3 regions of the Geobacillus sp. PK12 genome follow, and region 2 is predicted to be linked to each of the others. Evidence: riboswitches for the same ligand, from Rfam matches in the RefSeq annotation. Region 2 holds a riboswitch; each other region holds the start of a gene.
What was found. A riboswitch is a leader RNA that binds a small molecule or an ion and turns the genes downstream of it on or off. The one in region 2 is predicted to bind S-adenosylmethionine.
Positions count from the first base shown of each region.

Region 1: linked by a shared signal. The riboswitch ahead of metK (methionine adenosyltransferase) and the one ahead of mtnW (2,3-diketo-5-methylthiopentyl-1-phosphate enolase) in region 2 are both predicted to bind S-adenosylmethionine.
Region 3: linked by a shared signal. The riboswitch ahead of ETR37_RS01145 (bifunctional homocysteine S-methyltransferase/methylenetetrahydrofolate reductase) and the one ahead of mtnW (2,3-diketo-5-methylthiopentyl-1-phosphate enolase) in region 2 are both predicted to bind S-adenosylmethionine.

Region 1 covers NZ_SDKL01000020.1:23,297-33,938, forward strand. Annotated here, with positions in the region: gene ETR37_RS08380 (alpha/beta hydrolase family protein) at 214-1,002, shown strand; gene ETR37_RS08385 (DUF2584 domain-containing protein) at 1,095-1,337, shown strand; gene ETR37_RS08390 (Rpn family recombination-promoting nuclease/putative transposase) at 1,618-2,568, shown strand; gene pckA (phosphoenolpyruvate carboxykinase (ATP)) at 3,245-4,831, opposite strand; SAM riboswitch class I at 5,050-5,164, shown strand; gene metK (methionine adenosyltransferase) at 5,294-6,505, shown strand; gene ETR37_RS08405 (gamma carbonic anhydrase) at 6,528-7,076, opposite strand; gene ETR37_RS08410 (tetraprenyl-beta-curcumene synthase family protein) at 7,415-8,524, shown strand; gene mnmM (tRNA 5-(aminomethyl)-2-thiouridylate-methyltransferase MnmM) at 8,582-9,169, opposite strand; gene ETR37_RS08420 (YtzC family protein) at 9,598-9,861, shown strand; gene ETR37_RS08425 (hypothetical protein) at 9,880-10,044, shown strand; gene ETR37_RS08430 (MDR family MFS transporter) at 10,255-10,642, shown strand, end outside.
Region 2 covers NZ_SDKL01000002.1:334,389-342,512, reverse strand. Annotated here, with positions in the region: gene ETR37_RS02200 (short-chain dehydrogenase) at 1-374, shown strand, start outside; gene ETR37_RS02195 (phosphate propanoyltransferase) at 436-1,002, opposite strand; gene ETR37_RS02190 (MarR family winged helix-turn-helix transcriptional regulator) at 1,092-1,541, opposite strand; gene ETR37_RS02185 (ZIP family metal transporter) at 1,758-2,492, shown strand; gene ETR37_RS02180 (1,2-dihydroxy-3-keto-5-methylthiopentene dioxygenase) at 2,581-3,123, opposite strand; gene ETR37_RS02175 (methylthioribulose 1-phosphate dehydratase) at 3,153-3,785, opposite strand; gene mtnX (2-hydroxy-3-keto-5-methylthiopentenyl-1-phosphate phosphatase) at 3,782-4,444, opposite strand; gene mtnW (2,3-diketo-5-methylthiopentyl-1-phosphate enolase) at 4,441-5,682, opposite strand; SAM riboswitch class I at 5,760-5,868, opposite strand; gene ETR37_RS02160 (pyridoxal phosphate-dependent aminotransferase) at 6,005-7,180, opposite strand; gene ETR37_RS02155 (carbon-nitrogen family hydrolase) at 7,278-8,090, shown strand.
Region 3 covers NZ_SDKL01000002.1:143,849-154,490, forward strand. Annotated here, with positions in the region: gene metH (methionine synthase) at 1-3,334, opposite strand, end outside; gene ETR37_RS01145 (bifunctional homocysteine S-methyltransferase/methylenetetrahydrofolate reductase) at 3,327-5,174, opposite strand; SAM riboswitch class I at 5,246-5,348, opposite strand; gene ETR37_RS19010 (hypothetical protein) at 5,656-5,826, shown strand; gene ETR37_RS01150 (ABC transporter ATP-binding protein) at 6,018-6,668, shown strand; gene ETR37_RS01155 (ABC transporter ATP-binding protein) at 6,791-7,852, shown strand; gene ETR37_RS01160 (ABC transporter permease) at 7,849-8,658, shown strand; gene ETR37_RS01165 (ABC transporter permease) at 8,655-9,458, shown strand; gene ETR37_RS01170 (ABC transporter substrate-binding protein) at 9,459-10,532, shown strand.

The DNA of each region.
Region 1 (10,642 bases), on a different contig from region 2:
GCCTAGAAAAAATGGGCGGTCAGCCGAGAACGGGCGGCGGTCGGGACGCTCCTCGCGCTCCAGGGCTTTTTCAAGATGACGCTCGGCCAAGGGGAGGCATGCAAGAGCGGCGAGGCAGTCGGACATCCCCACTTGTCCTAATGAAAGAAGGCGTTGGGGGATGATGACGGGTGGTTCGCATCATCTGTTTTCGCATAGGAAGGAGGCAGGCGTATGGACGGGGACATCATCGACCAATACCGGTTTCCGTCGCCGCATCCGGGAATCGATGTGTTCTTTGTCACCTATATGTCCCAAGGGCTGAAGGTGAAAGGATTTTTAGCGGCGCCGAAACAAAATAAGGTGTATGACGGCTTCTTGTATTTGCGCGGCGGGATTAAAAATGTGGGGCAGGTGCGAGTGCCGCGCCTTGTCCAATTCGCTTCGCAAGGGTTTGTCGTCTTCGCTCCGCTTTACCGCGGCAATGGGGGCGGAGAAGGAAACGAAGATTTCGCCGGCGACGACCGTTATGACGCGCTTGCTGGGTTTTATCTCCTTCGCCGCCATCCGCTCGTCCATCCCGGGCGCGTTCACATGTTCGGCTTCTCCCGCGGCGGGGCGATGGCGCTCCATGCCGCCCTAATGGCCGAGGGGGTCTGTTCGGTGGCGGTCTGGGGAGGGGTGGCGGATCTGGAGCTTACGTATTGGGAGCGGCCTGACTTGCGGCGAATGATGAAGCGCGTCATCGGCGGGACGCCGAACAAATGCCCGGAGCGCTACCGGCATCGAACCCCGCTTTATTATCTCGAGCGGCTCCAAGCCCCGGTGCTCATCATCCACGGCGGGCGCGATGAGAACGTATCGATTGAGCACGCCTATCGGCTTGAGCGGCGGCTGAAGCAGCTCGGCAAACCGGTCACGGCTTGGTACTTCCCTGAGTTCACCCACTATTTTCCGCCGCAAGCCAATCGCGAGACGGTGCAAAGGCTCACGGAATGGATGAAACAACAGCTGACAATGTGATACGATACAACTAGAGGGGCGGCTGCGCGCGCCGCTCGGGTGGCGGCGCGGCCGCCAACGAATCGATGGGGTGCCAAGGAGGTTGGAATCATATGGGCATGCCGATGGAGCTGCAGACGGTCATTGTGACAAAAGGAAAGGAACAGCGCGTTCAAGGAAATGTGTTTGTGTTGGAAAAAGAAGGATACCGCTTGTATCCGCTTGACGTGCCGCTTGAAGTGCGCCGGACGGTGCAAAGCGAAGCGAGCGGCGTTGCGGTCGTGAGAAAGCTTGAGTGGAAAGACAGCCGGACGACGGTGACGTATGAGCTCGTCAGCCTGTATTCGACGAATTGAACGAGGCTGCACACCACGAAGCGGCTGAATGAGAGCTGAACGGGTTCATCGGACAGGAGCGCAAACGGAAGAACGGTTTGCGCTCTTGGCTCAAGTTTTTTCCGTCTATAGTTAACTTGTGGCGTCAGGCCGATTCAGACAAGCATAAAAATAGCCTTTGCTTGAGGACTTCCTGTGCGACGTTTGATCATACCATAAAAAAAGTAGGGGGGAGGAGAAGGAGTTTGGCCGCGGAGAGCGAATATCATACGATGAATTCGATGCCGCAAGGAGGGAAAACGTGGCGAAAAAGCGAATCGATCACGACCGGTTGTTCAAGGAGCTGCTGTCGACGTTTTTCGAAGACTTTTTGCTTCTTTTCTTTCCTGACGTGTACGAGCACATCGACATCCATCATCTTTCCTTTCTCTCCGAAGAGCTGTTCACCGACGTGACAGCTGGGGAAAAGCACCGCGTCGACTTGTTGGTCGAAACAAAGGTAAGAGGGGAGGACGGGCTCGTCATCGTTCACGTCGAACATCAAAGCTATAAGCAGCGGACGTTCCCCGAGCGAATGTTCCTCTACTTCAGCCGCTTGTTTCAAAAACACCGCCGCCGCATCCTCCCGATCGCCATTTTCAGCTACGACGAACGCCGCGACGAACCTTCCTCATTGATGATTCAATTTCCATTTTTGATGGTTCTTGACTTCCGCTTTCTGACGGTGGAACTGCGCAAACTGCCGTGGCGCGAGTACATCCGCCGTGACAATCCGGTTGCCGCCGCCTTGTTAAGCAAAATGGGGTATAATGAAAGCGAGAAGGTGGAAGTGAAAAAGGAGTTTTTGCGCATCCTAGTCCGCCTCGAGCTCGATGAGGCGAAGCAGCGGCTGTTGTTTGGGTTTTTTGAAACGTATTTGCGGTTGTCCGAAGCGGAGGAAATCCAACTGCGAAACGAGGTGAGCCAAATGGAGACGAAGGAAGCGAAACAAGTGATGGAGCTCATCATCTCATACGAACAGCGGGGAATCGAGAAAGGCATTCAACAAGGAGTCAAACAAGGAATCGAACAAGGGTTGAAACAAGGAATAAAGCAAGGGATGAAGCAAGGGATTGAACAGGGACGCCAAAAAGGGATCGAGGAAGGGAAAATCGACATCGCGAAGAAAATGTTGGCGAAAGGGTACGATGTCGACACGATCCACGAGCTGACCGGGTTGCCGGCGGAAAAGATTGAACAGCTGAAGAAGTAAACCCGCCTTCGCATTGTCGTCGACCCCCAATCGTGCCAAAACCCCGGGGGATCGACGACAATCATTTTATGCGTTCGAACCTTACGGCCATCGAGGGTAAAGTCTATTGACAGAATTTGTCGGTGACGTTCATCGTCCCGATTGGCGTTTTGATTCTAATGTTGAAAAGGCAGGAGCGCAAACAATCCTTCGGTTTGCACTCTGCCATATGATGAAGCAAGACTGATTCCTTTGCTTTGTTCTGAAATAAAGTGATCATTTACAGAGGGAGCTCACAAAATAGTTCCCGTGATTTCTCCTCCTCAATCCTCTCTTTGATCATCGAAACGATTGGTGATGGAATCGTAAACACGAACCAAAAGCCAGCTCTTCAGTTTTTGATAAAACGCGCTCTTTGTCGCGCCCCCAAGCAAGGGGGCGAAGGAAAGCGGATGGATTTTCAACAATTTCCTAAAGGCGAATGGATATACTGAAGCAATGGAAGCCTCCCCCTTATTCTTGTGCAGAGTCTATTTTTTATTACCACAACTTCCCTTGTTTGTCAAGGATTTGTTCGGCATCGGAATGAAAAAATCCTCCCGATTTTCGTGGGAAGGAGGCGAAATGGGAGGCCCAAAGCAACGGAAAGAAATAAAAAACAGCCGGACAGGGAATACCCTGTCCGGCCGTGTTCTTGTTACACGAGCGGTCCGCCGAGTTTTTCGATGGACGGATCGATGTGGGCGAATTTTTGGAAGTTGGCGCGGAATTTTTGCGCCAGCTCTTTTGCTTTTTGTTCGTATGCTTGTTTGTCGGCCCATGTGTTTTGCGGCTGCAGGACGTCATCCGGCACGCCGGGGACGCGGGTTGGGATGGCGAGGCCGAAAATCGGATCTTTGACTGTTTCGACGTTGTCGAGCTCCCCTTCGACGGCGGCTTGCACCATCGCCCGGGTGTAGGCGAGCTTCATGCGGCTGCCGACGCCGTACGACCCCCCTGTCCAACCGGTGTTGACCAAAAAGACGCGGACGTTGTGTTCGGCGATTTTTTGCCCGAGCATTTCCGCGTATTCGACGGCCGGGCGCGGCAAAAACGGTGCGCCAAAGCACGTTGAGAACGTTGCTTCCGGTTCGGTGACGCCGCGTTCGGTGCCGGCGAGCTTGCTTGTGTAGCCGCTTAAGAAATGGTACATCGCTTGTTCGCGCGTCAGCTTGCTGATCGGCGGCAGGACGCCGAACGCATCAGCCGTCAAAAACACGATCGTGGACGGATGGCCGGCGACGCTCGGGTCGATGATGTTTTGGATCGCCTGAAGCGGGTAGGCGGCGCGCGTGTTTTCCGTCAGCGTGCCGTCGTCGTAATTCGGCACCCGCGTCGCGTCATCGAGGACGACGTTTTCGAGCACCGCGCCGAAGCCGATGGCGTCAAAAATTTGCGGCTCTTTCTCGCGCGATAGGTTGATGCATTTCGCATAGCAGCCGCCTTCGATGTTGAAAATACCGCGGCTTGACCAGCCGTGTTCATCATCGCCGATCAAGCGGCGGTTCGGGTCGGTCGAGAGCGTCGTTTTTCCCGTTCCCGACAAGCCGAAAAAGAGGGCGACGTCGCCTTCCTGGCCGACGTTGGCCGAGCAGTGCATCGGCAGGATGCCTTGTTCCGGCAGCAAATAGTTCATCACCGAGAAAATCGATTTTTTCATTTCGCCGGCATACTCGGTGCCGCCGATCAACACGGTGCGCCGTTCAAACGAGATGATGATGAACGCTTCCGAGCGCGTGCCGTCGACTTTCGGGTCGGCTTTAAAGTTCGGCGCGCAAATGACGGTGAATTGCGGCTCATGCACGGCGAGCTCTTCGGCGTTCGGCCGAATGAACAGCTGATGGACGAACAAGTTGTGCCAGGCGAATTCGTTGACGACTTGAATCGGCAGCCGGTATTTCGGATCGGCGCCGGCAAAGCCTTTAAACACGAACAGTTCATCTTTCTTCATTAAATAGTCGAGCACTTTGTCGTACAGTTTATCAAACGTCTCCGGAGACATCGGCTGGTTGACCGCTCCCCAGTCGATCGTTTGCTTCGTTGACGGTTCTTCGACGATGTATTTGTCTTTCGGCGACCGCCCTGTGTACTTGCCGGTCGTGACCGCGACGGCTCCGGTGTGCGTCAGCCGTCCTTCGTTCCGCTGCAGGACTTTCTCGACGAGCTCGGCGACGGACAGTTGATGATGCACGTACGGTTTTTGCAGCAATACATCAAGCTTATTCGTCATGTTTGCGATCCCCATATTCAAAACCTGCCTTCTTTTTGAAATCACTCTTGAAAATAGTATAACACATTTTTATTAATAGTCCATACTAATTGTGTGGGTTTTTCAAACTTTATTTTGCCCAATGTGTCGATTTCCTTGAGGAAAGAATTTTCTCGGCTGGAAATGATAAAAAATGAATTTTGATAGTTGACTTTGCCGATTCCATTGCGATAAGATAAGTCATTGAACGGATACTCTTATCCCGAGCCGGTGGAGGGACAGGCCCGATGAAGCCCAGCAACCGTCACAACTGTACATGTGTGAAATGGTGCTAACCTGTGGCAAGGCGCAGTCCTTGAACGATAAGAGTGAAAGGAAGCAATACGATTGCCATGACCTTTCCTCAGCCGTTACAGGAAAGGTTTTTTATATTGCGAAGGGAAAAAGGGAAATGAGTTCCGTGTTGCCACATTATGCCAAGAGGAGGAAACAAACCGAATGTCAGCCAAACGCCGCTTGTTTACTTCAGAGTCTGTGACGGAAGGACATCCGGATAAAATTTGCGACCAAATTTCTGACGCCATTTTGGATGCCATTTTGGAAAAAGATCCGAACGCCCGCGTCGCCTGCGAAACGAGCGTCACGACCGGGCTGGTGCTCGTGAGCGGGGAAATCACGACATCAACATACGTGGACATTCCGCGCATCGTCCGCGATACGGTCCGGGAGATCGGCTACACGCGCGCCAAATACGGATTTGACGCCGATACGTGCGCGGTGCTGACGTCGATTGACGAACAATCGCCGGACATTGCGATGGGGGTGAACCGGGCGCTTGAGGCGCGCGAAGGTCAGATGACTGACGAGGAAATTGAAGCGATTGGCGCCGGCGACCAAGGATTGATGTTTGGGTTCGCCTGCAATGAGACGGAAGAATTGATGCCGTTGCCGATTTCGCTTGCGCACCGCTTGGCGCGCCGATTGGCGGAAGTGCGCAAAACGGATGTCTTGCCGTACTTGCGGCCGGACGGGAAAACGCAAGTGACGATCGAATACGATGAAAACGGCAAACCGGTGCGCGTCGATACGATCGTCGTTTCCGCGCAGCACCATCCGGAAATTACGCAAGAGCAAATCGAGCGCGACATTAAAGAACAGGTCATCAAGCCGGTCGTGCCCGCAGAGCTGCTTGATGAGAACACGAAATATTTCATCAACCCGACAGGACGGTTTGTCATCGGCGGTCCGCAAGGGGATGCTGGGTTGACGGGGCGCAAAATCATCGTCGATACGTACGGCGGCTACGCCCGCCACGGCGGCGGCGCGTTCTCGGGCAAAGATCCGACGAAAGTCGACCGCTCGGCGGCGTATGCGGCCCGCTATGTCGCGAAAAACATCGTCGCGGCAGGACTGGCCGACAAATGCGAAGTGCAGCTTGCCTACGCGATCGGCGTCGCCCGCCCAGTTTCGATTTCGATCGATACGTTCGGCACCGGCAAAGTGTCGGAAGACATTTTGATTGAGGTCGTGCGCAACAACTTCGATCTCCGCCCGGCGGGCATCATCAAAATGCTCGACCTTCGCCGCCCGATTTACAAACAGACGGCTGCTTACGGCCATTTTGGGCGTACGGACATCGACCTGCCGTGGGAGCGCACCGACAAAGCCGCCTTGTTGAAAGAACAAGCGCTGGCGTTGGCGGACAAGTGATGAAAGAAAAAGAGCTGCCTGATCACGGCAGCTCTTTTTTGTTGGCGCACGATGTCCGCTGTTGCTGCAGCGCTTTGTAATACTGCCCTTTCTCGACATATTCGCGGCGTATGCGCTCCATTTCACGGATGTCGTCTTCCGTCAGTTCGCGGACGACTTTCGCCGGCCGGCCGAGGGCGAGCGTGTTGGGCGGAATTTTTTTGCCCGGCGGCACTAAACTGCCGGCGCCGATAAACGCGCCTTCCCCGATTTCCGCGCGGTCCAAAATGATCGAGCCCATGCCGATGAGCGCGTTTTTGCGAACGATGGCGCTGTGCAAAATGACTTGATGGCCGACTGTTACACCGTCTTCAATGATAAGCGGATTGTTTGGACTTTGATGCAAAATTGAGTTATCTTGAATATTGACCCGGTTGCCAATCACCGTTGGCGCCACATCGCCGCGAATGACGGTATTGAACCAAATGCTCGTCTCTTCGCCGATCACGACATCGCCGGTGATCGTCACATAGTCGGCGATAAAGGCGGAGGCGGCAATTTGCGGCGTTTTGCCTTTGTATGGGTAAATCATGGGCGTTCGTTCCTTTCTGCTGCAAAATCGATCGTTCACCATGTATTGTACAACGCTGCGTCCAAATCGCCAACGAAAGTGAGCGCGCCTGATCGGGATTGGTGAAAAACGTTTCGTTTCGCCCGATGAGTGGTTGGGATCGGGAAAGAAGATCCGATTTCACAAAGCTTCTCAACGTGAGAAGAACCGTTGTTGAGCGGTTTTTTCATTCCATCGCCAACCCTTTTATGGTTTGCCCCGGCCGCATTGATGGCAATACTGGAAGACGAGATCGCAGGCTGTTCAGACGCGAAACGATTTTGGTTGCTGATAAGATGGAAATGCTAGGAGACGAGACCATGGTGTTTGCACCTGAGGTGAGCCGATTGAACATTCCGAAAAACCCCATCGCCTTGATGAAAATGGTGTATCGTGACGTGCTTCCGCTTGTCCACCGCGAGCTTGCCTATTGGCGGCGCCAGGCCGAGCGCATTCCCGACCCGGAATTGCGGCGCCAGGCCTTGGCGAGCATCGCTTCGAAAACGTTCCATTGCGAAGGCGGCTCCATTTTGGCGCTCTTGGCCGGAGAAAACATGGAGGATTGCATCCGCTTTATCGTGGCTTACCAGACGATCAGCGATTATTTGGATAATTTGTGCGACCGCAGCACCTCGCTCGATCCGCTCGACTTTCGCGCCTTGCACGATTCGATGCCGGACGCTTTGACGATCGGCGCGGAGCCGTCGAACTATTACCGCCATCGCCGCGAACAGGAAGACGGCGGCTATTTGCCGGCGCTCGTCCGCACGTGCCAAGAGGTGCTCGAGACGGTGCGCCATTATGAGACGATCGCCCCATTTTTGCATGAATTGGCCGGATATTATTGCGACTTGCAAGTGCATAAACATGTCGAAGCGAGCGATCGGGTGCCGCGGCTGGAGAAATGGTTCGCGCAATACAAAGACGCCTTGCCGCCGATGGAATGGTATGAGTTTTCCGCCTGCTCCGGTTCGACGCTCGGCATTTTCTGCCTCGTCGCCTATGCGTTTGGCGAATCGCTGCCGCCGGAGATGGCGAGACAAGTGCGCGACGGTTATTTTCCGTACATTCAAGGACTGCACATTTTGCTCGACTATTTGATCGACCAGGAGGAAGACCGGGACGGCGGCGATTTAAACTTTTGCTTTTACTATCCGAATGAAACGGTGATGCTTGAGCGGCTTTGCCATTTCATCGAAGAGGCCGACCGCCATGTCGGCGCCCTTCCGCACGGCGAGTTTCACCGCCTTATTCACCGAGGGCTTCTTGGGTTGTATTTGTCGGATGCCAAGGTGAAAAAGCAGCGCGGGCTGCGCCGGCTGGCGCGCCGGCTCGTCCGCGCCGGCGGGGCGGCGTCGCAGTTTTTCTATTGGAACGGAAAAGCATACCGCTTTTGGCAGGAGCGGCAAAAACGGCTGTCCTTTTCATAAGGGCGGCCGTTTGCTTGTATTGGCAAGAGCAGTGGTTCGTCGGCGGATCGGACGGAATCAGGCGCCCCCATCCGCCCGATTCTCGAGCGCGAGCAAAAACGGCGGGTTGTTTTGCCGATTGATGAATTCGTATTTCAAGGCATGGACGCGCCGTTGATCAAGAGAACGGACGTAATCAAGGAGCGCGTCGCGTTCGCGCTTTCCTTCCGGATGGCCGTGGTAGACGACAAGAACGATGACGCCGCCCGGCTTCATGACGGAAAGCAACTGGCGGACCGCTTCGATCGTCGATTCCGGCTGGGTGACGATTTGCTTATTGCCGCCCGGCAAATAGCCGAGGTTGAACACCGCGCCGGCGATGCGCCCGTGTACATCGGCGGGAAGCGCCTCAAGCAGTTCACTATGGCTTCGCTCGAACAACGTCGCCCGCCCGCATAGCCCATGTTCCGCGAGGCGGGCGGAAGCGGCGGTGATGGCCTCAGGCTGAATGTCAAAGCCGAACACATGGCCTGTCTCCCCGACGCGTTCGGCCAAATACACGGTGTCGTGCCCGTTGCCGACGGTCGCGTCGACGGCGATGTCGCCTTCGTTGACCGCTTGATCAAGCAAAAAGCGGGCAAACGGCAAAATGTTCATCAAAGCCATCGGTTGGCCCCTCCTTGTGATCGTTTCATCGTTTACGTTGGCAGGCGTGTCGCTGCGCCAAAGATGCCGGATGCCATCGTTTTTCCCTAAAAGACTGGTGATTTAGTGAAAAGTCGCGGAAAACGGACTTTCTTCTCAAATGGGGAAGTCCTGTAACATCAACGCTTCTCTTTCAGCCGAAAACAGCGGGTTCGGCGAAATCGGTCGTTTTTCACCAGTCCTCTAAAGCCTCGCCATCCTCTGCGCCGACGTGACAGAAAACCTTGAGCTGACCGACATCGGCCTGATTGAGCTGAACGAAGATCCCCACGTCGGCATTGTAACAAAAACTTCATGGAAAATCGATCGCTGCCAATCATTGGCGTGATACGGCCGGCCTATGCGGCGCATAGTAAACATGAGGGAATATCACGAAACGAGGTGAGCGCATGGCGACAAGACAATCCGTTGAGGAATTTTTGCAGCGGTGTGAAGATGTGATCCGCTACGCGAAAGAGCAATATACAGAAGCGCAAAAGCAGGAGCATTACAACATCACCGAATACACCAACGCCCAGCAGATGCTCGAGCAGACGGTCATCGATTTGGCGCACTTGGCGCGAAGCTGCAACGCCCAGCAGCGCGAGCAGCTGCATCGGATGCGGCTCCAACTGGAGCAATTGCAAAACGACATGATTTTGCTTGACCGCTGAAACGAGGAGGAACACGACATGAAGCGACGCTTGAAACAAACGAATCCGGAACAAAAAACACCTAGCGGCCAAAACAATAACGATCTTGAGCTTGGTCAAGACTTTGACCCGGTGAAGCTGGCGAAAAAGCAATACGAGGAAACGGGCGGCCAACCGATCCGCTCCAAGCAGCGGAACGGGTGACGACAAGCCAAAGGGCCGGAAGCCGCTCCGTCTTGTTCTTCTTTTCGCGCAGGAGCACCGCTTCAAAAGCCATTGTTTCCGTGGGGAGTTAGTTTGGCAAAAAAGTGGCGGACGCATCGGAACGCTCCGCCTTTTTGATTGCATTTTTTCCTGTTTTCCCCTACAATTATTTCGGAACTCAAAATAAAAGCCAGAAAAGGATGATGACCGATGCCCCGCGCTCTTTGGTGGCTGCTTGTCGGCATGGCGCTCAATGTGACAGGGGCGTCGTTTCTATGGCCGCTAAACACGATCTATTTGCACGAACAGCTCGGCCAGCCGCTCGCTGTCGCTGGTGTCGTGCTCATGCTCAACTCTGGGGGAAGCGTCATCGGCAGCTTGGCCGGTGGCTTTTTGTTTGACCGGATCGGCGGGTTTCGCGTTTTGTTGGCCGGAGCGGTGTTGACGATGGCCGCGCTTGCCGGCTTAAGCGTTTGGCACGGTTGGCCGCATTATGCGGTGTTTTTGGCGTTTGTCGGCGTTGGCAGCGGCGTCGTCTTTCCGGCGGCGTCGGCGTACGCTGGGGCGATTTGGCCGGAAGGGGGACGGCGGGCGTTCA
Region 2 (8,124 bases):
ATGATGTACTATGTTCCTTGATTCACCAAACAATCAATGAAAACAGAGCCTTCGACCTTGTTGTCGCATGGGTGCACAGCGACGGGAAACAGGCGTTTCCGGCCATCATCCGGGAAAATAGCAGACATCCCGGTCCTTGGCGTCTGTTCCACGTGCTCGGCAGCCGGGCCCATCCGGCCGAGGCAAAGCGGGAACTCCGTTTGTCTTCCGCTTGCCTGTACCGGCAAATTCAGCTTGGCTTCGTGATCGAAGAGCACAGCACGCGTTGGCTCACCCATCAAGAAATCAGCAGCGGCGTCATTGACGCCATTCGGCGTGATGCGCCGTTTCATCTTGTCGGCACACTAGCATCAGAGAAGAAGCGGCCGCATTAATGGGAAGCGTCCTCTCGTTTGTACCGAGAGGGCGCTTTGTCCGCCTTTGGCGCGGATGGTTTCACGATGGAAGCAGTTCGACATAATCGCCCGTTTTCAAGCCGGCCGCGTTCGCTTCATCGGTGTCAATGTGCATATCTAATGCAAAATCTTCGCTGACGCGGACGATCACTTCGTCAAAAATGAGCGCCCGCTCCCCTTGCGTTTTCACTTTCACAACTTGTTTATCGCGGACGCCAAACGTCTCGGCATCTTTCGGCGTCATATGAATGTGGCGCTTGGCAATGATCACCCCTTTGTCGACGGTCACCGTCCCCTTCGGTCCGTGAATCGTAATGCCCGGCGTTCCGTCAATATCGCCGGATAAGCGGACCGGGGGCGCGACGCCGAGCTTGAAGCTGTCGGTTTTCGAAATTTCAAGCTGGGTGAGCGAACGGACCGGTCCGAGGACGCGGACGTTTTCAATTTTCCCTTTCGGCCCTTCGACCGTCACCGTTTCCTTGGCGGCGAACTGGCCAGGCTGCGACAACGGCTTGAGCACCGTCAGCTCGGCGCCTTCGCCAAACAGCGCCGCCATGTGTTCTTTTGATAAATGAATGTGGCGATTCGATACCCCTACTGGAACCATCAATGGTGATCTCTCCTTTTTTGCTGGCTATGGTATGTTCTTTATATAACGTATCCATTTCCGGCAAAATTAAAGAGGCCGACCTCGCGTCAGCCCCTTGTTTTTGCCCCATATCCTAATTTTTTCAGCAGCGCAATCGCCTGCTCTTTTTCTGCCGCCGTCAGCGCCGAAACCGTTTCGTGAATTTTTTCCGCATGCTCGGGAAATACGCGTTCAATAAACCGCCGCCCCTCTTCTGTAATGGACGCGTACGTGACGCGCCGGTCCTTTTCGCAGGCGCGGCGGACGATCAATCCTTTGTTTTCCAGTTTGTCAATGACGTAGGTGATGCTCCCGCTCGCCAGCAAAATTTTTTCGCCAATTTGCTGGAGCGGCTGATCCCCTTTATGGTATAACAATTCTAACACGGCAAATTCGGTCGGATTGACCCCGAATGAGTGGATTGATTTGTTCACTTGGTCGCTTACGGCGCGGTAAGCCCGCGACAATACGATAAACAACTTTAGCGATTGCTCGAGTTCTTGCTCTTTTTGTTCCATGCCATCCAACCCTTTGCATTTAACCATTTCTTACTTGCATTATACTTGAACAGCAAACAGGCAGGCAACCGTTTTTGCCAGGCGCTGGTCCATTTTTCTCGCCAGCGGCCGTTCCTTTCGCTATGATAATTTTGTGATAGGGCAGCGCTTGGGCGATTGTCACATTTGTGGAAACGGCGCATATGAAAAAATAAAGGCTGATGAAGGGGGAATTGGATGAACGGGGTATTGACCGGCAGTGTGCTGTCCGCCTTATCGACCGGACTTGGCGCTGTGCCGATTTTGTTTATGGCCAAATCGCTCACCCACCGCTGGCGCGATGTGCTCCTCGCGTTTTCAGCCGGCATTATGATGGCGGCCTCGATGACAAGTCTTATTCCCGAGGCCCTGCGGTCCGGCGGTTTTGAGGCGCTCGCCATCGGATTGGCGGCGGGGGTGCTCGTGTTAACGTTGCTTGAGATGACCGTCCCCCATATCGACTTGGAGCATACGAAAAGCGGCTTGCAATTCGACGAAAAGGCGATGCTCATCATCGCCGCCATTGCGATGCACAATCTCCCCGAAGGGCTGTCAGTCGGGGTGAGCTACGCCTCAGACGGCGCTTCGCAAATCGGCAATTTGATCGCATTGGCCATCGGCTTGCAAAACGCGCCGGAAGGATTTTTGGTCGCCTTGTTTTTAGTCAATCAGCAGATTGGCCGCTTTAAAGCGTTTGTCATTGCCACGTTAACCGGCGCGGTCGAAATTGTGACGTCTTTGCTCGGCTTTTATTTAACCTCTCTCTTCCGCGGCCTCGTTCCATACGGGTTGGCGTTTGCCGCCGGGGCGATGCTGTTTATCATTTACAAAGAACTCATTCCCGAAAGTCATGGCGACGGCAACGAACGGATCTCGACGTACGCGTTTATTATCGGCATTTTGTTTATGATTTTGTTAACCGAATCGTTTTAGCGATCCCCCCTTCCGTCATCGAGACAGGCGCTCCTCTCCATACAGAACGAAACACCCCGCTGCCTTGCCTGGCAGCGGGGTGTTCTCATTATTGGACGGCCTCTTCTTTTTCTTCATACGGATGGGCGACCCAGCCGGACGGGTCGATGAACAGACGGACGGCTACGACTTGGCGGTCGTCCATGAGCGTAAAGTAGTGCGGATTCCCTTCCGGCACAGAAATGACATCGCCGGCTTCCAGCTCGACGTCAAAATAACCGGTTTCTTTGTCGCCTTTGATGATGAAAATGCCATGGCCGGCTGTAATGGCGCGCACTTCGTCTTCCGTATGGATGTGCACTTGTTCAAATTTTTTCAGCAGTTCATCCAAGTTCGGCGTCGCATCGGACAGAGCGACGATATCCCATGTTTTGTAGCCGCGGCGCGCCGCCAAATCTTCAATTTCATCTTTGAACGTCGCCAAAATTTCATTTTTCTCTTCATCCGTGAGTACGTATTTGTCACGCAAATGCTCCGGCAGTTTCGTGATGTCCCAATGTTCATACAACACCCCTTGACTGTTCAAAAACGCGCGCACATTGTCTTCTCCTTCAATCACTTGGCCCGTTTTTCTCACTTTGATGACGGCCATGTCAAAATCCCCCTTCTAAAAGATGTATATTAACCAACCGGCAGGCCGGCCCGTTGCAAAAGCAGCCGCTTCACCTGCCAGCTGAACAAAAACTCCCACGCTTCCAAATGTTTTTTCGCTTCAAACGCCGTTCGTCCCCAGACGGTAATGCCGTGGTTGTGGATCAACACGGCGCCCGCATCGCCATGAATATATGACGAAAACTGTTGAGCCAACGTCGGGATGTCGGCGTCATTGCCAATGATCGGAATGCGCACTTCGGCATTTTCTTCCCAAATGCCGAACGCCTTAATGATTTCTTGCCCGGAAAAGACCGCCTCTCCGTTGGCTGCGTACACATCGGAAATGATATTATTGTCGACCGTGTGAACATGCAAAACGCAACCGGCGTTTGTGCGATTGTAAATTTCCACATGCAGCAGCGTCTCCGCTGATGGCTTTAAATGTGTTTTCTCCGCTGGTCGGCCGGCGGCGTCAACGAGCAAGAAGTCCTCATCCGTTTGCTTCCGCTTATCCTTGCCGCTCGCTGTCACCAAAAACGTCAACGGGTCGTCCGTCACTTTGATCGACAAATTGCCGCTTGTTGCGAAAAACCAATCGCGGGCGGCGAGCTCGGCTTTCACTTCCGCAAGCTCGTTCCACTTTTTCACGACGATGCTCATACGATCACCTCCATTCGCTGCAACGCATCCATCACGTCAAAAAACGTCGCAAATGGCGCGTGCGGCAGGTCAAGCTCTTGACATTTTTCAAGCAGAAAATCGCGCGCCAGCACATAATCGGCTTGTCTTGCCACCGCCAAGTCGGTGATCGAATCGCCGATGACGACGTGATACCCGTCGGGGCGGGCGAGCCTGCGCAATAGCGACGGCTTGCAGCAGCCGCAGCCGTTTTGGCACTGGCTGTCGCATGCATGCGGCCATGTGATGCGGATCGTCTCACCGCTGAAGTCAGAGCCGTTGCAAAAAATGCGCTCCGGCTCAATCAGCCCTTCAAGCAGTGGGTAGACGAAAAAGTCGATGCCGCCGCTCACGATATAGAGCGGGATGCTTTGCTCTTTCGTCCACGCGACAAACTCACGGAACCCTTCGCGCAAACGGGCGGTGCTAAGCAAAAAGTCAACAATCTCCTCTTTCAGCGCCGACGGAAGAAGTGAAAACATTTTTCCGACGCCTTCCTGAACGGAGATGCGCTGGGCGAGAATGTCGTCCTTTAACGCCTCCCACTCCGGCGGGGCGAACTGTTTCATAATGGCGATAATGTTGTCGTTTTCCGTAATGGTGCCGTCAAAATCACAAAAGAGAACGAGCTGTTTCGTCATGCTTCCACCTCAATGGCGCCCCAGCGGTCGATCGCCTTTTGCAGCGCCTCGTTGTCTTTCGCCGCTTCACGGAGCGGACGGCCGGCCAGCGCCGCGTCGATGGCAGCGCGAAACGCCTTTCCGCCGCCGATCGCCCCGTCCGGGTGGCCGTGAATGCCGCCGCCGGCGTTGACGATGCTGTCACGGCCGAAATCGCGGACAAGAAGCGGCACCAAGCCCGGATGGATGCCGGCCGAGGGCACTGGAAACGCTCGGGCAAACGGCTCTTGTTCATCGGTCAGCGCTTGGGCGATGCCAAGCGCCTGCCCGCGCTCCAAAGCGACGCTGCCATACGGAGACGGGAACAACACAAAATCGGCGCCGGCAAGACGCAAAAGTTTTCCAAGCAAGAGCGACGGGGCGACGCCGTAAAACTCCGACGGCGTGATGGCGCCGCTGAACGCCGGGTGGGCCATAATCGGGACGGAAATCTCTTCATCTTCCCGCAGCCCTTGCAGGACGTCCAATCCATAGGCGAACACGTTGAACAACAGCACATCAGCACCAAGCTCGGCGGCTCGTCTCGCCTTCTCTTTCAGCTCAAACGTTTTGCCGGTCAAGTTGACGGCGTACAGCGTCCGCTTGCCTGTTTGTTCGTACACCTCTTCGAGCGCCGCTTTGCCTTCTGTAATGCGCTTCGCAAATGGCAGACGATCGCTGTCAAACAAAATTTCGTCATCTTTGACCAAGTCAACGCCGCCAAGCGCTTGCTTTTTCAACTCTGATGTCAAATACGCCAAATCGCGGCCGACGATGCCTTTGAAAATGCTCATCAACAGCGGGCGGTCGTACACTCCGACCTTTTCGCGAATGCCGGCGATGCCAAAGCGCGGTCCCGGGAACTTCCGTTTCCACTCCTCTGGAAGTTCCAAATCAAGCAGCCGCACTTCCCCGTCCAGCGACAGCTTGCCGAACGTCGTCACCAACAATGCTGGCAAATCGGCGCTGAAGTTCACCGTCGGATAGGCGATTTTGACGATCGCCCGCTTCAGCCGCTTGCCGAAGTACGCATTCGTCCGGTCGCTTTCCTCAAGCTCCTCGACCGCAACGACTTCCCCTTTATGCTTGCGGAGCTGGTCTTGCTCCAGCTGCGGCAAGTCGGTCCATGTGCCGACCGTCAAGCCGAGCGCGATCCCTTCGGCCTTTTTGCGAATGTCTTTCTCGTCATGAAGCAAATACGTCGCAATGACTGCACTCATCGTCCATCCCTCTTTCAATATATGGCGAAATAAAAAAGCCCCTTCCTAAGAAGAGGCGTCATTCAGTCATGGCGCTCTTCTTATCTCTCAGCGTTTCCGCTGCAAGAATTAGCACCGTGCTTAGCGTGCGCCAAGCCGGTTGCCGGGCTTCATTGGGCTCGTCCCTCCGCCTGCTCTTGATAAGAAAGCCTGCTCGTTTATGCACTTGTCAAACGATTGGCAAATTTACTTTGAATTATGACAGCCTTTGCCGCCGTTGTCAATCATTTTTTTCAAAACAGTTGCCCCGTCACCAGACAGTAGTTCATTGCCGCTCTATTTTTCAAAACAATCCGAGCCGCCCGATCCGCTCCGCCGCTTCGCGAAGCCGCGCTTCATCGGTCAACAAACCGACGCGCACATACCCTTCGCCGTGCTCGCCGAACCCAATGCCTGGGGCAACGGCGACGTGCGCCCGCTCAAGCAGCATGTCGGCAAACTCAGCGGATGATATGCCTTTTGGCAGCGGAAGCCAGGCGAAAAACGACCCGGATGGCGCCTGCACCTCCCAGCCGGCCTCGCAGAGCGCAGCGATGAACGCATTGCGGCGCGCCTCATACAATGCGACCAGCTCCGTGACACAATCTTGCGGACCAAGGAGCGCCGCGGCGGCCGCTTCCTGGATGGCGCCGAACAAGCTGACATACAAATGATCCTGCAAAAGCTCAAGCGCCCGAATGATCCGCTCGTTGCCGACGGCAAACGCCACACGCCAGCCGGCCATATTGTATGTTTTCGAAAACGTATAAATTTCGACGCCGACGTCTTTCGCCCCATCGACTTCCAGGAAGCTGACCGGTTTCCGGCCGTCAAAGCCGATCGCCCCATAAGCGAAATCGTGCACGACGGCAATGCCGTGCTTGGCGGCAAACGCCACCGTCTCCGCGAAAAATTCCTTTGTCGCCGTTGCGCCGGTCGGATTGTTCGGATAGTTTAAAAACATGAGCTTCGCTCGGTCGGCCACTGCCGCCGGAATGGCTTCATAGTCCGGCAAAAAACCGTTTTCCGCAACAAGCGGCATCATTTCCATCCGCGCGCGGGCAAGCGCGATCCCCGACCAATAGTCCGGATAGCCCGGGTCCGGGGCCAGCACCACATCGCCCGGGTTGACGAGGCAAAGCGGCAGCTCGACAAGCCCGGCCTTGCCGCCGAACAAAATGGCGACTTCGCGGTCTGGATCGATGTTCACCCCGTATTCACGCGCGTAAAACGCGGCGATGGCTTCTTTCAAAAAGAAGTAGCCTTGAAACGGCGAATATTTATGGTATTTCGGATTAGCCGCCGCCCGCTGCATCGCCTCAACGATATGCTTTGGCGTCGGCTGATCCGGGTTGCCTTGCCCTAAATTGATCACGTCGCATCCGGCCTTGATTTTCTCCCCGACTTTTGCGACAAGCGAGGCGAAAAATTGCTTTGGCAGCTGCTCAAGCAACTCGGAAAAAGGAATTTCCATCGTCATCGCCCACACCTTCTTAAAAAATTCTTGAAATTCTAGTGCAACATCATATATCGTAAAAAGCAAAATGTAAAGCAAAATTTTTTCGAGGTGAAAACTCATGACGATCCGCATCGCCTGCCTCCAGCTTGATATTGCGTTTGGCGACCCGAACGAAAACGAACGGCGCGCGGAAAGCGCCATTGAATCGGCCGTCAAGGACGGCGCGAATATCATCGTGCTGCCGGAATTATGGACGACCGGCTACGATTTGACGCGCCTAGATGAGATTGCCGACGAAGGCGCCGAACGGGCCAAAGCGTTCGCCTCCCGCCTAGCGCAAGCACACAGCATCCATCTCGTCGCCGGCTCGGTCGCTAAAAAAACAACAACCGGCGTGACGAACACGATGATCGTGGCCGACCGGAACGGTCAAATCGTCAGCGAATATAGCAAACTCCATCTGTTCCAATTGATGGATGAACATTTGTATTTGCAGCCGGGAAGCAGCTTAGGCTTGTTTTCGCTCGACGGGCTTTCATGCGCCGGGGTCATTTGCTATGACATCCGCTTTCCGGAGTGGATTCGCGCCCATGCTTTGGCTGGGGCGGAAGTGCTGTTTGTCGTCGCCGAATGGCCGCTTCCCCGCCTGCACCATTGGCGGACGCTCTTGATGGCGCGGGCGATTGAAAACCAATGCTACGTCGTCGCCTGCAACCGGGCTGGCCGCGACCCGAACAACGTCTTTGCCGGCCATTCGCTCGTCATCGACCCATGGGGCGAAGTGATCGCCGAGGCGGACGAGAAGCCGGGCATTCTCTCGGCCGACATCGATCCCGCGCTCGTTGCGGACGTCCGCGCGCGCATCCCGGTGTTTGCCGACCGCCGGCCGCACGACTATGAAACGGCAAAAAATTTTTTCAAAACGTATTGACAATCGATTGGCCGACCATGTATCATTCGAATCA
Region 3 (10,642 bases), 190 kb from region 2:
AGCCGTCGGTGAGACGGATGCCGATGTCTTCTGGATGAAGCAGACGGAACAGTTTCTCTTGGTCTTCCAAGTTCGGACAGGCCGGGTAGCCGAACGAGTAGCGCTGGCCTTGGTATTTGGCGGCAAAGCGCTCTTCCATCGTGAAATCCGGGTCGTCCGGGAAGCCCCAGCGGTCGCGCATAATTTGATGGATTCGTTCAGCGAACCCTTCGGCAATCTCGAGCGCCAACGCTTGGATGGCATGGCTTTTCAAAAATTCGCCTTCTTCCTTCCAGCGCTGGGCGAGTTCGCGGACGCCATGCCCGGCGGTGACGGCGAACAAACCGACGTAATCCATTTCGCCGCTTTCTTTCGATTTCAAATAATCGGCGAGGCAAAGATGCGGCGCCCGCGGCTGGCGCGGAAAGTCGAACATCTCGAGCACTGTTTTGCCGTCAGTCGGATCGTAAATGTAAACCCGGTTGCCGTCGCTTTGCGCCGGGAAGAAGCGGTAGACGCCGGCAGGCTGAATCCAGCGGCGCTCTTTCGCTTCGTGGACGAGTTCGTCGATGACCGCTTTTAACGCCAACGCTTTTTCGTCTTTCTCTTCAAGCAACCGTTTCACTTTTCCTTTCAAGCCGAGGTGGTGGCCGAGCACCATTTGCCAGTTGACGTACGGCAAAATGTGGTCAAGCGGCACGTTTCGCAGCACGTGGCGCTCGAGATCGGCTGGGATGTAGACGGGAACGTCGGTCGAGACGTTCGATTTGACCGCTGTGACCACCGTCGTTTGCCGCGTTGGCTCGCTTTCGGCCGTTTCTTTTTTCTTGTAGTCAATCTCGCCCTGCTGGATTTGGTTGGCAAGGGCGAGCCCGTCCATGGCGTCTTTTGCGTACAAGACGATGCCGTCGTATTCGGGCGCGATTTTGTTTTCGGTAAATTTGCGCGTCAAGGCGGCGCCGCCGACTAAAATCGGGGTCGAGATGCCCGCTTGGCGCAAGTCTTGGGCGGTGACGACCATCTGTTGAGCCGATTTCACAAGCAAGCCCGACAACCCGATGATGTCCGGCTGATGTTCGCGCACCGCTTCAATGAGTTGCTGCGGAGCGACTTTAATGCCGAGGTCGATCACCTCGTAGCCGTTGTTGCTTAAAATGATGTCGACCAAGTTTTTGCCGATGTCATGCACATCGCCTTTGACGGTGGCGAGAATGACTTTTCCTTTTGTGCTTCCTTCTTTCTTTTCCATATACGGCTCTAAAAAGGCGACCGCTGCTTTCATCACTTCCGCGCTTTGCAATACTTCAGCGACGATAAGCTGGTTGTTGTTGAACAGCCGCCCGACTTCATCCATGCCGGCCATGAGCGGACCGTTGATGATGGACAGCGGATCGGAGTAGGTCTCAAGCGCCTTTTCCAAATCGGGAATGAGCCCGTCTTTCGACCCTTCAATAACGTAGCGGGCGAGCCGCTCTTCCAAGCTCAAGTTCGTCTGCGCCGGTTTGGCGGCGGTGATTTTGCTTCGGTAAAATTCGATAAAGGCGTTTAATGTTTCGTCGTTTGTGTCAAAAAGAAGCGCCTCAGCCATTCGCACTTCCTCTTCCGGAATCGAGGCGAACCGCTCCAATTTCTCGGTGTTGACGATGGCGTAATCGAGCCCGGCTTGCGTGCAATGGTACAAAAAGACGGAGTTGAGCACCTCGCGCCCGGCCGGCGGCAAGCCGAACGAGACGTTGCTGATGCCAAGCATCGTCAAGCAATGAGGCAGCCGCTCTTTAATGAGGCGGATGCCCTCAATGGTTTCTTTCGCCGCGCCGATGTATTGCTCATCGCCGGTGCCGACCGGGAAGACGAGCGGGTCGAAAATGATGTCGCGCTCGGGGACGCCGTAGCGGTTCACCAGCAAGTCATACGAACGCAAGGCGATTTCCAACTTCCGTTCGGCGGTGACCGCCATTCCCTGTTCATCGATCGTGCCGACGACGACGGCGGCGCCGTATTGATGAAGCAGCGGCACGACTTTTGCAAACCGCTCCTCGCCGTCTTCCAAGTTGATCGAGTTAATGATCGCTTTTCCTTGCGAATAGGTGAGGGCGCGTTCAATGACGCGCTCGTCGGTCGAATCGATGACAAGCGGCACTTTCACTTTTTTCACGACTTCGCGGACGAACTGCTCCATGTCATGGAGTTCGTCGCGGTCTGGGTCGGCGAGGCAAATGTCGATGACATGGGCGCCGTTTTTCACTTGGGCGCGGGCGATTTCCGCCGCTTCTTCGTATTTCCCTTCGGCGATGAGGCGCTTGAATTTGCGCGAGCCGATCACGTTTGTCCGCTCGCCGACAAAGAGCGGACGCATCGTTTCATCATAGATGAGCGCCTCGATGCCGGAAACGGCGTGGACATCAAACGAAGACGGAATCGCCCGCGGCGGGAGATCACGCACCGCTTCGGCAATGGCGCGGATATGATCCGGCGTCGTGCCGCAACACCCGCCGACGATGTTGATCCATCCCTTTTCGGCAAAGCGGCGGATTTTCTCTGCCAACATCTCCGGCGTTTCATGATAGCGGCCTTCCTCATCCGGCAGACCGGCGTTCGGGTAGCAGCTGACCGCCGTGTCAGCGAGCGAGGCGAGCGTGCGCAAATGGTCGGTCATAAACTCGGGGCCTGTCGCGCAGTTTAAGCCGACGGCGATCGGCTTCATATGGCGCACCGAGATGAAAAACGCATCGATCGCCTGCCCGGCGAGTGTCGTGCCCATCGGTTCGATCGTGCCGGAAATCATGAGCGGCACGCGGCGACCGACCGCTTCAAACGCCTTCGAAATGCCGAGAAAACCGGCTTTGACATTCAGCGTATCTTGGCACGTCTCCAGCAACAGAAGATCGACGCCGCCCAACAGCAGCCCGCGCGCTTGTTCTTCGTAGGCGGCGACGAGTTCCTCAAAGGTCGCGCCGCCTGTCACCGACAACGTTTTCGTCGTCGGCCCCATCGAACCAGCGACAAAGCGCGGCCAGTCCGGGGTGGAGAACGACTCAGCCGTTTGTTTGGCGAGTTTGGCCGCTTCGATGTTCAGCTCAAGCGCCAAATGACCGAGGCCATATTCGTCAAGCACGATGCGTGTCGCTCCGAACGTGTTCGTTTCAATGATATCAGCACCGGCTTCTAGGTACGCTTCATGAATGCGGCGGATGACATGCGGGGCGGTGAGGGTCAAATATTCGTTGCACCCTTCATACGCCTCGCCGCCAAAGTCGGCGGCCGATAGGTTGGCGCTTTGGATCATCGTGCCCATGGCGCCATCGATGACAAGAATTTTTCTTTGCAGTTGCTGTTCTAAGGTGACGTTAGCCATGAACAACCTTCCTTTCTTTGGCGGCCGCTTCTTTTTCGTGAATGTAGCGGACGAGCTCGACCGTCATGTCGTAGCGCAAGAACGGCGTGATCAAATAAATGCCGTTAAACAAATCAAACGCAGCGTCAATGAGCGATTTGGCGATAGCGATGCCTTCCTTGGCTGCTTGCACCGGGTCACCGCTGCAGGCGGCCATGCGGGCGCGAATCTCGTCAGAGAGCGTAATGCCCGGCACTTCATGATGCAAAAAGTCGGCGTTGCGCGCGCTCACAAGCGGCATAATGCCGATGTAAATCGGTGTGTCAAGATGCTTGGTCGCTTCGTGCACTTCAACGATTTTCTCTTCCGAGTAAATCGGCTGGGTCAAGAAATAGTGGGCGCCGCATTGAATTTTTTTCTCCATTCGCTCAACTGCTTTATCCAAATGGCGGACGTTCGGGTTGAACGCAGCGCCGATCGAGAAGTTCGTTTTTTGCCCAAGCGGTTTGCCCGAGTACGACAGCCCTTCGTTAAACTGGCGGATCAAGCGGATCAAATCGAACGATGATAAATCATACACCGACGTTGCTCCTGGGAAGTCGCCGATTTTCGACGGGTCGCCGGTAATGGCGAGCACATCGGTGATGCCGAGCGTATGCAAGCCCATCAAATGCGACTGCAAGCCGATCAAATTGCGATCGCGGCATGTAATATGCACAAGCGGGCGGACGCCGAGCCGCTCCTTGATGATCGTGGCGACAGCGGCGTTGCTGATGCGCGGCGTGGCAAGTGAGTTGTCAGCTAACGTCAGCGCGTCGATGCCAGCGTCATGGAGCGCTTTCGCCCCAGCGAGAAACTTGTCAATGCCGAGTTGCTTCGGCGGATCGAGTTCGACAATGACCGAGCGGCGCGTGCGGGCGAGCTCGGGAAGCGGAGTCGGCGCGGGCCGATCGGCTTGCACCGATACAGATGCCGTGCGCCGCTTCACCGTTTTTTCCGTCACCGGCGTCCGGTCGGCGAGCGCCTTTGCCATTGCCTCAATATGTTTCGGCGTCGTGCCGCAGCACCCGCCGATCAAGCGCACCCCTTGATCGCGGAACGCTTTGGCCGCCTCTTCAAAATATTCCGCGTTCGTCTCATAGACAAGCCGGCCATCGCGGTAATCCGGGAGGCTGGCGTTCGGATACGCCGACAAAAACGCCTGCTTCGGCAGCGGCACTTCCTCGAGCGACCGAAGCATATGATATGGACCGAGACGACAGTTCAGTCCGACGACATCGGCTCCGAGCGCCTCTAGGCGGGCAAGGGCGTCCGCGAGCGGCGTGCCGTCTTGCAAAACGCCGACTTCATGGAGCGACACATGGGCGATGATCGGCAAATCCGTTTCTTTGCGGGCGATGGCAAGCACCGTCTCCAACTCTTCCAAATCGTAATACGTCTCGAACAGCACGCCATCAACCCCTTCAGCCAGCAGCACAAACAGCTGCTCGCGAAACGTCCGTTTCACTTCTTCGAGCGTGACGACGCTTTTGTTTAACGTGCGTAGCCCCCCGATCGTCCCGAGCACGTACGCCCGCCCGTTCGCCGCTTGCCTGGCGAGCCGCACCGCCGCGCGGTTGATGGCCGGCACCTCATCTTCAAGGCCGTAGCGGGCGAGTTTCACATAGTTGGCGCCGTATGTATTCGTCTGAATGACGTCGGCGCCCGCGGCGATATACGCTTCATGAATATGGACGATTTCATCTGGATTGGATAGATTCAATTCTTCAAAACAACGGTCAATGCCGTGCGAATATAAAAGCGTTCCCATCGCCCCGTCGGCGATGAGAATGCGCTCTTTCAACTCATCCAGCAATCCCACGTTCGATTCCCCCGTTTCTCCGTAGTAAAAGAAAAAAGCCTTCTATAAGAAGAAGACTTTTCATTCGCTTCTTCTTATCTTCCAGGCTTCCGCCTGTCTGGATTTAGCACCTTGGCCGCGGGCCAGGTTGCTGAGGGTTCACCGGGCCAGTCCCTCCCCCTCTCTTGATAAGAATGTCGTATGCAATTGTTCGGCAGCGTTTTGATGATTACTATATAATTTAATGTATTTTTCGAAATTATTCAATACGGTGAAGCAAGGAAATTTCAAAAAAGAATTTCTCGGATCAACGCTTACCTTGTACCAAGCTCTTAAAAGCATCTCTGTTTCATTTCAATAGCATGAAATATGTCGAAATATGTAAAAAAGACAAAATTGTCGAACGATTTCTCTTTTTTTTTAGAGTCAAGGTGTATGATTAAAATGGATGATATTAACAAGGAATTTACTAGAAACCGCATCGCAGACAGGAGTGAAGTGGGTGAAACAATGGTCGTGGCCGTATTTTATTCTGATTAGCCTGCCGCTTGTTGTGTTGATTGGAGTTGCTTTTCGCCTAAAAGCGGCCAGCATGCCCATCAAAATAGGATTTATTGTATTGGTGCTGCTTTACGGCGGGGTTTATTCTCGTTTAGTGCGAAGGATGAGATAGACACAGAATGTTTTTGAAAAAAGTTTTGGCTCTTCACCACAACATGTACTTGACAAGCAATACAGCTTCCTGCACAAAGATTTGAAAAAATCACTGATTTGTTGATTTTCCCTTACAAGCGTAAATAGAGTTCAGAAAAAATCAAGTACAACTTTTGGTGAAGAGCCAAGCAGGAAAAGGGGAAGAAATAGATGGAACCGTTATTTTCATTGCAAAACTTGACGTATCGCTATGATGGGGGAGCCACGATTTTTCAGCAATTCTCATTTTCCATTTTTTCAGGGGAGACCGTGCTTCTCACCGGCCCCAATGGAGTGGGGAAAACGACTCTTTTGCATATTATTTCGGGATTGCTCGATAAAGGAGAGCTGCATTATCAAGCCTTTTATAAAGGCAATCCGATTCAGCTTCCCGACATGCGCGCTCATTTGTCTTATGTGACATCCGAGACTGTCATGTTTTCAAAATTGACGGGTTATGAAAATATCGAATGTTTCCGGCTTTTATGGAAGCTGGATCAACAGTACGTCCGCAAAGCGAACGAATTATGCAGTCTGCTTGGAATGGAGGAGATGCTCCCGCTCCCGGTGGATCAGTATTCATTAGGAACAAAACAAAAACTGCATATTGCGATTGCTTTAGCCCGCCCGGTCGAATTGTATTTGATGGATGAACCGTTCAATTCCCTTGATAGGCTAAGTCGCGATCGGTTGGCGGAGTGGATTCAAGGCGACCGTCAACATGCTTATCTCATTGCTTCTCACGTTCATCAAGAGCGCTTCCCTGGCTCCCGCATAATCTCGCTTACACGTCCAAACAATGAAGATAAAATAGAAAAATGACGGCGGGATCTTCAGGAAAAATTCAGTTTTCATACGTGTGATCAAGGATTTTTCCGTTGCACTTTCCACTCTCCTATGTTCTAATTAGGAATAGTGAACATCAAGAAGACGGGGGGCTGGAAGTGAACGGGGAAGAGATCATCCGCTTCGAGCGAGTGACGAAGGAATACGACGGAACGGTCGTATTGGATGACGTCAGTTTTGCGATGGAGCGCGGGAAGTTTTATACGCTGCTTGGCCCGTCAGGGTGCGGGAAGACGACGATTTTGCGGCTGATTGCCGGGTTTATCGAACCGACGGAAGGAACGATTTATTTCCACGGGAAGCCGATTCAAAACGTCCCGCCGAACAAACGGCAAGTCAACACTGTCTTTCAAGACTATGCGTTGTTTCCTCACCTCGATGTGTTTGAAAACGTGGCATTTGGCTTGCGCGTGAAAAAGATGAAAGAAGCGGACATCCGCCAAAAAGTGAGCGAAGCGCTCCGGTTTGTCAACTTGGAAGGCTATGAGCGCCGCCGCATTCAAGAGATGTCCGGCGGCCAGCGTCAGCGCGTCGCGATTGCGCGGGCGATTGTGAATGAGCCAGAAGTGTTGCTCTTGGATGAGCCGCTATCGGCCTTGGATTTGAAGCTGCGCACGGAAATGCAGTATGAACTTCGCGAACTGCAGCGCCGCTTAGGGATTACGTTCATTTTTGTCACGCATGATCAAGAAGAAGCGTTGGCGATGTCCGATTACATTTTTGTTCTGAATAAAGGGAAAATTCAGCAGTTCGGGACGCCGAAAGACATTTACGACGAGCCCATCAACCGATTCGTCGCCGATTTCATCGGGGAATCGAACATTTTGTCGGGGCGCATGATCGACGATTTCCTCGTCGAATTCGCGGGCAAGCGGTTTGTTTGCGTTGACCGCGGCTTTGCCCCGAACGAACCGGTTGATGTCGTCATCCGCCCGGAAGATTTGGAACTCGCAGCGCCGGAAGACGGGCAGATCGTCATCCGCGTCGATTCGCTCTTATTCCGCGGCGTCCATTACGAAATTTGCGGCTATGATGAAAACGGCAACGAATGGCTTGTCCATTCGACGAAAAAGGCGGAAGTCGGGGAAACGGTCGGCCTCCGTTTTGAACCGGAAGCGATTCACGTCATGCGAGTCGAAAGGGAGGATGAGGGCGCATGACGGAACGGGCGTGGCGAAACTGGTATTTAATCCCTTATGGCATTTGGTTGGTGTTGTTTGTCATCGCTCCGATCGTCTTTTTATTATATGAATCGTTTTTGGATATAGACGGACATTGGACGGTGGCGAATTATGAAAACGTGTTGACGCCCATTTATTTAAAAATGATGGCGTATTCGTTTTGGTACGCGTTTTTGATTACTCTTGTGTCGCTGTTGATTGGCTATCCGACCGCCTATTGGCTGACAAAGACGAGGCACAAGCAGTTATGGCTGTTGTTGCTCATCTTGCCGATGTGGGTGAATTTGCTGCTGAAGGTGTATGCGTTTTTAGGGCTGCTCGGCACGTACGGGCTGGCCAACGCCCTGTTGCAGACGCTTGGCATTGGAGCGCGGCAGCTGTTGTTTACCGATTTCAGTTTTGTGTTTGTGTCGGTGTACATTTTTATTCCGTTTATGGTGCTGCCGATTTTCAACGCGCTGGAGGAGCTGCCGCCATCGCTTGTCGATGCCGCCCGCGATTTAGGCGCTTCAGCGTGGACGACGTTCCGCCGCGTCGTTTTCCCGCTCACGCTTAGTGGGGTGAAGGCCGGCTGCCAAGCGGTGTTCATCCCGTCGTTGTCGTTGTTTATGATTACGCGCCTTGTCGCTGGCAACCGCGTCATTACGCTCGGCACCGCCATTGAACAGCATTTTCTTGTCACCCAAAACTGGGGAATGGGGGCGACGATCGCTGTTGTGTTAATGATCGCGATGGCGGTCATCGTCGGCCTGACAGGAAGTGGAAGAAAAGAGGGAAGCCGATGAAACGGACGCATTGGTGGGGACGTGTGTACCTGTTAGCCGTGTTTGCCGTGATGTATACGCCGATTGTGTATTTGATGTATTATTCGTTCAACAGCGGCGGGACGATGCACGATTTTCAATCGTTCACGTTGAAGTGGTACCGCGACGTGCTGTCCGACGACCGCTTGCTCATCATCGTTTTGAATACAATCGTCATCGCGCTGCTGTCGGCGGCGGTCGCGACCATACTTGGGGTCATCGGGGCGCTCGCCATTTACTATGTCAAGCGGCAGCGAACGAAAAACGCTCTTCTCGCTCTCAACAACGTGCTGATCGTCAGCCCAGACGTCATCATCGGCGCTTCGTTTTTGCTGTTGTTTACGATCGCTGGCATTCAACTAGGGTTTACATCTGTGCTGTTGTCCCATATCGCTTTTAGCGTGCCGATTGTCGTGTTGATGGTGCTGCCGAAACTCGAGGAAATGAGCCCGACGCTGATTGATGCGGCTAGAGATTTAGGAGCAGGGCCTTGGCAAGTGCTGTCAAGCGTCGTGCTGCCGTTTTTGGCGCCAAGCATATGGGCGGGCTTTTTCATGGCGCTTACGTATTCGCTCGATGACTTCGCCGTGACGTTTTTTGTCACGGGAAATGGATTCTCGACGCTGTCGGTGGAAATTTATTCGCGGGCGCGCCAAGGCATTTCGCTGTCCATTAACGCCCTGTCGACGCTGTTATTTTTATTTACGATGCTGCTTGTCATCGGTTATTATGTGCTCAGCCAAAAAGGCGGCCGAATGTACGGGATAGGGGGGCGAAAGTAGGTGAAACGGCTTGTCCAAGGGTTTGCGGCCGTGTTTATCGCGGCGTTCGTCCTCATGTTCATCACCCACCGGTTGAACGAAGCGGAAGGGTACGGCGGAGGCAAAACGGTGACCGTTTACAACTGGGGCGATTACATCGACCCTGCGCTCATTCGAGAGTTTGAAAAAGAGACAGGGTGGAAAGTGATTTACCAAACGTTCGATTCCAACGAGGCGATGATGGCGAAAATCGCCCAAGGCGGGGCGACGTTTGATGTCGCCGTTCCGTCCGATTACGCCATCAGCAAAATGATCGAGGAAAAGCTGCTTCTGCCGCTTGATCACCGAAAGCTTCCCAATTTGCAATATATCGAACCGCGGTTTCTCAACTTGCCGTTTGACCCGCACAACCGGTATTCAGTGCCGTATTTTTGGGGAACGGTCGGCATCGTCTACAACCGCGAGATGCTTGGCGGCAAAAGAATGACGAGCTGGAACGACTTATGGGATCCAAGCTTGCGCAATCAAATTTTGCTTGTCGACGGGGCGCGGGAAGTGATGGGGATGGCGTTGAACAGCCTCGGCTATTCGCTGAATGACACGAACAAAGCCCATTTGCAAGAAGCGAAGCGGAAGCTCGACCGGCTTATGCCGAACGTGAAGGCGATTGTCGGCGATGAAATCAAGCTGCTTCTCGCCGACGAGGAAGCGGCCATCGGCGTCGTCTGGTCAGGCGACGCGGCCGAAATCATTGCCGAAAACGATAAGCTCGACTATGTCGTGCCGAAAGAAGGCTCCAACTTATGGTTTGACAACATGGTCATTCCGAAAACAGCGAAAAACATCGAAGGAGCGCACGCGTTCATCAACTTTATGCTCGACCCGAAACACGCGGCGCAAAACGCCGAGTATGTCGGCTATTCGACGCCGAATAAAAAGGCGCTTCGCTATTTGCCAAAAGACATCGCGGGCGATCGGCGCTTTTACCCCGATTTGGATTCAGCAGGGCATCTCGAAGTGTACGAAAACTTAGGAAAACACATGCTCGCCTACTACAACGAGCTGTTTTTGGAGTTTAAGATGCAGCAAAAGTAACCATATAGATGCAACGAAATCGTTTCACATATCCTTGACGAAAAAGTGGCTTATCCATTTTTGACTGTCGAAGGCACAAGCCACAGGCTTGCCTCCGTCACGCTTTAGCG